2 regions of the Streptomyces sp. NPDC002536 genome follow, and region 2 is predicted to be linked to the other one. Evidence: riboswitches for the same ligand, from Rfam matches in the RefSeq annotation. Region 2 holds a riboswitch; the other holds the start of a gene.

Region 1 (3,165 bases), on a different contig from region 2:
ACGATCTCCTAGGCCCCCGGCAACAACTTCGGCACCGACACCAGCAACGCCCGCTGGTCGGCGAGCACCGCCGCCACCCCCGCCGTGACCCCGGCCGCGTCCTCCGCCCCCACCGCCGTCCGCAACGCCGTCGCGTCGTCGTCCAGCTTCTTCAGCTGCGCCGGCACCTCCGCAGCGCGGTCCGTCGCCTTGACCGACCGCTGCAACCGCCCCGACGCAGCGCGCAGCCGTCGTTGCAGCTCCTGCATCTCCACCGTGTCCGGCGTCTTCGCGCGGGCCTCCGTCCCGATCCGGGACCCGAGCAGCAGCGTCTCGCCGAGGCTGCCGACCGTGTCGAGCGGGCCCGCCGCATCCGGCGCGGGTGCCTCGGCGGCAGGGGGCGGTGCGGAAGGCGGTCCGTCCGACGCGAGTGCGGGACCGGCGATCAGCAAGGCGAGCGAGCCGCACACGGCGGCCGCGGCAGTGGAGGGAATCGTGTTCAGGCGCATGCCGTCACCCTTGGCGGGCACCCGCCGGCCCGCAACCGGCGGGCGCCCCCGCGGGGGCCTCCCGGCACGCCCCCGCGCTAAACCTGACCTGCGAGTACGTCAAGCCGGGGAGCCGCGGGCCGGCGTGCGGCCGAACGGGTTCCCGTCCGGCACAATCGGGGGATGTCCAGATCCAGCGCACGCCCCCGGCCGGCCGTCGGCCCCGACTCGCCCTGTCCCTGCGGGCTCGGCGACACCTACCAGAACTGCTGCGGCGCCTTCCACAGCGGGCAGAAGTCCGCGCCCACGGCCGAACGCCTGATGCGCTCGCGCTACAGCGCCTTCGTCGTCCGCGACACCGCGTACCTGCTGCGCAGCTGGCACTCCAGCACCCGGCCCGGGCACCTCGACCTCGACCCCGGGATGCGCTGGACCGGGCTGGACGTCCTGGCCACGACGGGCGGCAGCGCGTTCCACCAGGAGGGCACCGTCGAGTTCCGGGCCCACTACAGCGAGCGCGGGCACCAGGACGTCCTGCACGAGGTGAGCCGGTTCGTCCGCGAGGACGGGCAGTGGGTCTATCTGGACGGCGCCATCAGCTGACCCGGCCGTACCAGACGCTGCCGGTCCAGATCTTCTCCAGGCGGACGGTCGTGCCCGGCTTGGGGGCGTGCCAGATCTTGTTGTTCCCGGCGTAGATGCCCACGTGGTAGACGTTGCTGCCGGAGTGGAAGAACACCAGGTCGCCGGTCTGGCGGGAGCCCGCGGAGAGGTGGCGGGTCGCGTTGTACTGATCGGCCGCGGTGCGCGGCAGGCGCTTGCCGATCCGCTTGAACGAGTAGAGCGTCAGGCCCGAGCAGTCGAAGCGGTTCGGGCCGGTCGCGCCGTACTGGTAGGGCGATCCCTGCTTGGCGGCCGCGACCTTGAGGGCCTGTTCGCCGGGGGTGGCGGCCTGGGCGCCGGGGGCCATGCCCGGCAGGAGGACCGATGCCGCCACGGTGGCGGCGGCAAGTACGGGGATGCGCGCAGGTATTCGAGGCATTGCAGACATGCCGAAGCCCTTCGTCAGCCGCCTGCGAAAGATGACCTGTCGGGTTCGGGCTGGACGAAGGTGCCCGGCCACGGTCGTGGCTTCACCCCAAGGACCACCGCCATCGTGGTCCGTCGTGCTCGGGTCTCCCGCTCCTGCCGGTCCGTCGAATCGGTTCCGCACCCGGTGCAGTGGCAGGACTCGGCGTCCGCCCGGGTGGCCCGCCTCGGTGACGGGGTCTCATGTTCGAGGGACGATCCTGCACCACCGGCCGCGCGAATTCAGCGTCGAATGGGGCTTCTGTGAACTTCTTCACTTCCGTCCTGTAACTGCAACCACGCCCGTATCTGCCGCCCCATCAGCACGGTGTCAGCATGGTGTCAGCACGGCTTGCGCCATGCGTCCAGGCCCAGTCGCTTCTGCATCGAGCTGAGTCCGAGCCGGGTCGTCCTGTCGCAGAACTCCCCGGTTTTCAGGTCGTATTCGACATGGAAGACCGCTTTGTCCGCCTTGATGAAGGGCGTCAGCCGCGCGCACTCGTCGTACTGCGCGCACTGCTCGTTCACCGCGAAGTCGAAGTCGCCCACCAGCTGCGGGATCTGTTCCAGGTCGTTCTTCAGTCCCACCGACATGCCCCGGTCGTGGGCGAGTTTCGCCAGCATCCGGTTGAAGGCCAGCTGATCGTCGGCGGTCAGCTTGAAGCCCGTCGAGTTGCGGAATCCCTCGGTCAGGTCCGGCTCCACGGCGTCGAAGCCCTTCTTCCGGCACATCTCGATCCGGGCCGCCATGATCGGCTTCAGGACGTCGAGACGGCGGATGTCCACCCACTTCTCGCCCTCCCAGCCCTTGTTCTTCGCGCCGAGGACGCCCTTGGGGAAGGCGTTCTTGTCGGGCCGGAAGTCCTCCCACGCACCGGCGTTGAAGTAGCAGATCACCTTCCGGCCGCGGGCGTGCAGCCCGGCGACCGTCGCGGCATCGTTCTCGAAGCCGTCGATGTCGTAGACGGGGACGTCCACCGAGGTGTCGACCTTGCCGTCGAGCTGCCACTGCCAGCGCGTGCCCGGCTTCGGCTGCCAGCGTTTCCCGGAGGCGGGCGGCTGTGCATCACCGGAACCGCCGGAGGGCGGAGCGGACTGCTGCTCGTCCGGATCGGCCCCCTCGTCCGAGGAGGACGAGCAGCCCGCGAGGGCGAGCAACGACAACACGGCAGCCGCCCCCGCCCGTATCCGCCTCATCGCACCGCTCCCGTCGTCAGGGGCGCGCTCTGCCAGGGGTTGGCACCGTCGCCCGGCACCGCGCAGTGCACCCCGGCGCCGCGCCGCTCCGCCGTGCGGGCCACCTGTTCCGCGCAGCCGTCCGGGACCGCGTAGACGAGGTGGCAGAACCGGCCCGGCGGATGGTCCGCTGTCCAGGCCGGCACCCCCGCCCGCCAGTACTCCTCCCAGCTGCCCTCGAAGGTGACCAGGAGGTCGGCGAGCCGTGCGTAGCCCGGGTCCGGATGGGTCCCCGGGTTGAGTGCGACGGTCCGCGCGCCCAGCGTCCGGGCGATCAGGACCAGCCGCCGGTAGTACGGCAACACCGCCGCCCCGGAGGGGACTTGGTCGAGGAAGACGCCGTCCACGTCGTACCACCGGCGGTGCCGGCGGATGTCCGCGGCCACGGCGCGCG
Region 2 (3,165 bases):
TTCTCGGCGAGGCGGCCGGCGATGTTGCCGACGACCGTCACCTCCAGGCCGTCCAGGATCCAGACCGTCCCGAGTCCGATGACAACCGTCCAGTGCCAGCGCGACCACGGCAGTCGGTCGAGTCGCGCAGGCACGGACGTGGAGATGGTCCTCGCGGTCGTCACACCATCTGAGTGCCCTATTTGAAGCAGAACATTCTCGGGCAAATGTGCGCACGAGTGAGCGTACGAACGTGCGAACCGGGCGGGGTCCCGACAGGGCAGGCCCTACGGCTGGAGGCCCTTGTCCCGCAGCCACGGCAGCGGATCCACCGGCCCGCCGCCGTCCGGCCGCACCTCCAGGTGCAGGTGCGGACCCGTGACGTTGCCGGTCGCCCCGACCCGTCCGATGACGTCGCCCGCCGCCACCTTGCCGGACGTGACCACCATCGACGACAGGTGGCAGAACCACAGCTCCGTGCCGTCGTCGAGCGTCAGGACGATGCGGTAGCCGTACGCGCCCGCCCAGCCCGCCTGGGTGATCGTGCCGCCGCCGACCGCCTTGACGGGCGTGCCCGTCGGGGCGGCGAAATCCTCGCCGGTGTGGTTCGCGGACCACATGTTTCCCGACTGCCCGAAACCCGCGGTGAGGGTGTACGAGCCGACGGGGAGGACGTACGAGCCGTGTTCGCTCCGCGAGGGCTTCGGTGTTTCGGGGTCGGCTTTGTCTCCAGCCTTGTCTTCACCCTTGTCTTCAGCTTGCGGAGTCTGCTGCTTTTCCTCGGGCCGGGTCTGCTTCTCGGCTTCCGCCTTCGCCGTCTCTTCGGCCGCGGCCTTGCGGTGCGCGTCTTCCGCGGCCTTCGTCTCGCTCTGGCGGGCGGCCTCCTCGGCCGAGTCCTGCTGGTGCTCGGCCTGCTGGAGGATGCGGGCGCGCAGCGCTTCGCCGGCGTCCGCGGCGTTCTGCGCCAATGCGGAGCCGGAACCGTTCGCGGATTCGGACGCTTCCTGCGACGCGGCGGGGGCCGGGGATTCCTCTTCGACCACTCCGAGCAGTTTTCCGGCCATCTCCGGCAGTTCCTTCAGATCCGGTACGTCCGGCACGGATATCGGCGGCGCCGGGCGATCCTGGGCAGTCGCCATACCGCCCGCGCCGACCGCTGCGATGACGCCCACGCCGAGTACGGCGCCACTGCGGGCCATCGAACCGCCGCGCTGTTTCGCGACCCGGTGCCGGCCGCGCGCGGCAGGCGCCGAGTCCTCGCCGGGGTTCCATTCCCCGGGGCCGGCGGCGGGCGCACGTTCGTACGAAGCGTACGGGTCATGAGGGTCGTGCGGAGCATACGGAGGGTGCGAACTGCCGTCCGGGAACGGGCTGTTGGACGCCACCGGGGCGCACTCCTTTCCTTCCTGCTCGCCTACCGGGTTAGCTGACGGGTTCGGAGGAGGAAGGTCCCCTACGGGCCGGCTGCCGCCGGCCCGATTCACCCCAAGGGTTGTGGTTCCCCGGTTCCCTGAAGTTGCTGGTCGCGCAGGGTGTAGCCAGACGTGCGGGATTCGGCGAAGGCGCACGGTGCCGCCTCTTGCGGCGGTTTGACGACCGCGCTGCGTTATCGAACGTTAATAGACACGGCAGCCGATTTCCAAGCCGAAAGCGTGAATTCACGGGGCTCTTGGGCAGGTTTTGCCATGTGGTGGGCGTGCCGCTCAGAACAAGATCGATTACGCACGGTGCGGATGCCCGCGGCGGATCGCCAACAGGGCCATGTCGTCCGCCGTCTCACCGCCCGTGTGGCACGCGACGTCCTCGGTCAGGGCGTCCAGGAGCGCGTCCGGGCTGCGGAACTGGCGGCCGCTCAGGCGGCGCCCGGCGTCGTAGAAGGTGCCGTCCGCGTCACGCGCCTCCGTCACTCCGTCCGTGAAGAGCAGGAGCGTCGTCCCCTGCGGGAACTCCCACTCCTGGACGTGGTCCGGCCAGGCGCCGACGTCCCCCAGGCCGAGGGGCAGCGCCGCCGGGCCGCGGTGCGCCTCGGTGATGCGGCCCGCGGAGTGGAGCAGGAGCGGGGGCGGGTGACCGCGGTTGACCAGGCGGAGGAACGGGGCGCCGGGCGGCACTTCGGCCAGGACGGCGGTCGTGAAGCCCTCGCTCTGGTCGAGGTTGGCGCGCCGTGCGCCCTCTCTCTGCAACGCACGCTCCAGGCGCGCCGCGAGCCCTTCGAGCGTGCGCTCCTGCTCGGCCGCCTCGCGGAAGGCGCCGATGAGGACGGCGACGGCCTCGACCGCGCCGAGGCCCTTGCCGCGGACGTCGCCGACGATCAGGCGGACGCCGTGCGGGGTGTCCTGCACCGCGTAGAGGTCGCCGCCGATGCGGGCGTCGGCGTGCGCGGCCACGTAGCGCGCGGCGACGCGCAGGCCGCCGATGCGGGCCGGGGGCGTGGGAAGGACGGCGCGCTGGGCCGCCTCCGCGATGCCGCGCGCGGAGGCGAGGCGGCGGTCGCTGCGGCGGACGACGTGGTTGATGCCGAGGGCGAGGACGCAGACCGTCACGACGGTGACGACCTCGGTGATGCGCTCGCCGACGCCGATGGTGGTGCGGACCACGGCCAGGCCGAGGGTGGCGGCGCTCGCCACGGCGGCCGTGACGAGCGTGAGGCGGCGGGAGAGGAGGGCCGCTGCGACGAGCGGGGCTGCGGCGAAGAAGGGAGCGGAGGTGTAGTTGGGGGGTGTGAGGTAGTCGAAGACGAGGCCGCCCACGATGAGGACGGCGGGGAGGCTGCGGGCCGCGCGGCGGGTGCCGGTGCCGTCCCGGCGGGTTTCGCCGTTTGTGGCGGGTGCCGTCCCTCGGATCACGTGCCCAGCGTTGCGCCGGGCACGGGGCCTGGCGAGTCGGGGTGCGCCGAGTGGGGTCCCCGCCGGGCCCGCTGCGCGGGGCGCTCCGCGGGGCGGTGGGGTGCGGGCGATTCGGCACCGCCGGACCGCGCCGCAGGGGCTCGGCGCCGTTGCGGCAGGGATGAGGAGGCATGCTGCCTCTTCGCTGCGCGGCGTTGAGCGCGGGGCGGAAGGGCGCCCGCGCCTCTGCCCGCCGCCGCGGCGGGAGCCGGGCGCGCAGCGCCCCTCGTCAGGATGCCGACGGGCGGCGGTTCGTACCGCCATTGCCGCCATTGCCGGCGGCGCCGCCGCGACGCGGGCG

The links. Region 2 has a riboswitch for cyclic di-AMP ahead of ACWD4B_RS10015 (peptidoglycan DD-metalloendopeptidase family protein). Riboswitches for the same ligand answer to the same signal wherever they lie in the genome.
Region 1: linked by a shared signal. The riboswitch ahead of ACWD4B_RS19800 (C40 family peptidase) and the one ahead of ACWD4B_RS10015 (peptidoglycan DD-metalloendopeptidase family protein) in region 2 are both predicted to bind cyclic di-AMP.

The regions. Positions count from the first base shown of each region.
Region 1 is NZ_JBSFWU010000051.1:50,355-53,519, reverse strand. Features, by position in the region: partial or broken gene ACWD4B_RS19815 (hypothetical protein) at 1-12, shown strand, start outside; gene ACWD4B_RS19810 (hypothetical protein) at 9-488, opposite strand; gene ACWD4B_RS19805 (YchJ family protein) at 651-1,070, shown strand; gene ACWD4B_RS19800 (C40 family peptidase) at 1,063-1,518, opposite strand; cyclic di-AMP (ydaO/yuaA leader) riboswitch at 1,523-1,676, opposite strand; gene ACWD4B_RS19795 (endo alpha-1,4 polygalactosaminidase) at 1,878-2,732, opposite strand; gene ACWD4B_RS19790 (spherulation-specific family 4 protein) at 2,729-3,165, opposite strand, start outside.
Region 2 is NZ_JBSFWU010000019.1:53,597-56,761, reverse strand. Features, by position in the region: gene ACWD4B_RS10020 (MFS transporter) at 1-164, opposite strand, end outside; gene ACWD4B_RS10015 (peptidoglycan DD-metalloendopeptidase family protein) at 267-1,364, opposite strand; cyclic di-AMP (ydaO/yuaA leader) riboswitch at 1,377-1,544, opposite strand; gene ACWD4B_RS10010 (PP2C family protein-serine/threonine phosphatase) at 1,698-2,822, opposite strand; gene ACWD4B_RS10005 (DEAD/DEAH box helicase) at 3,094-3,165, opposite strand, start outside.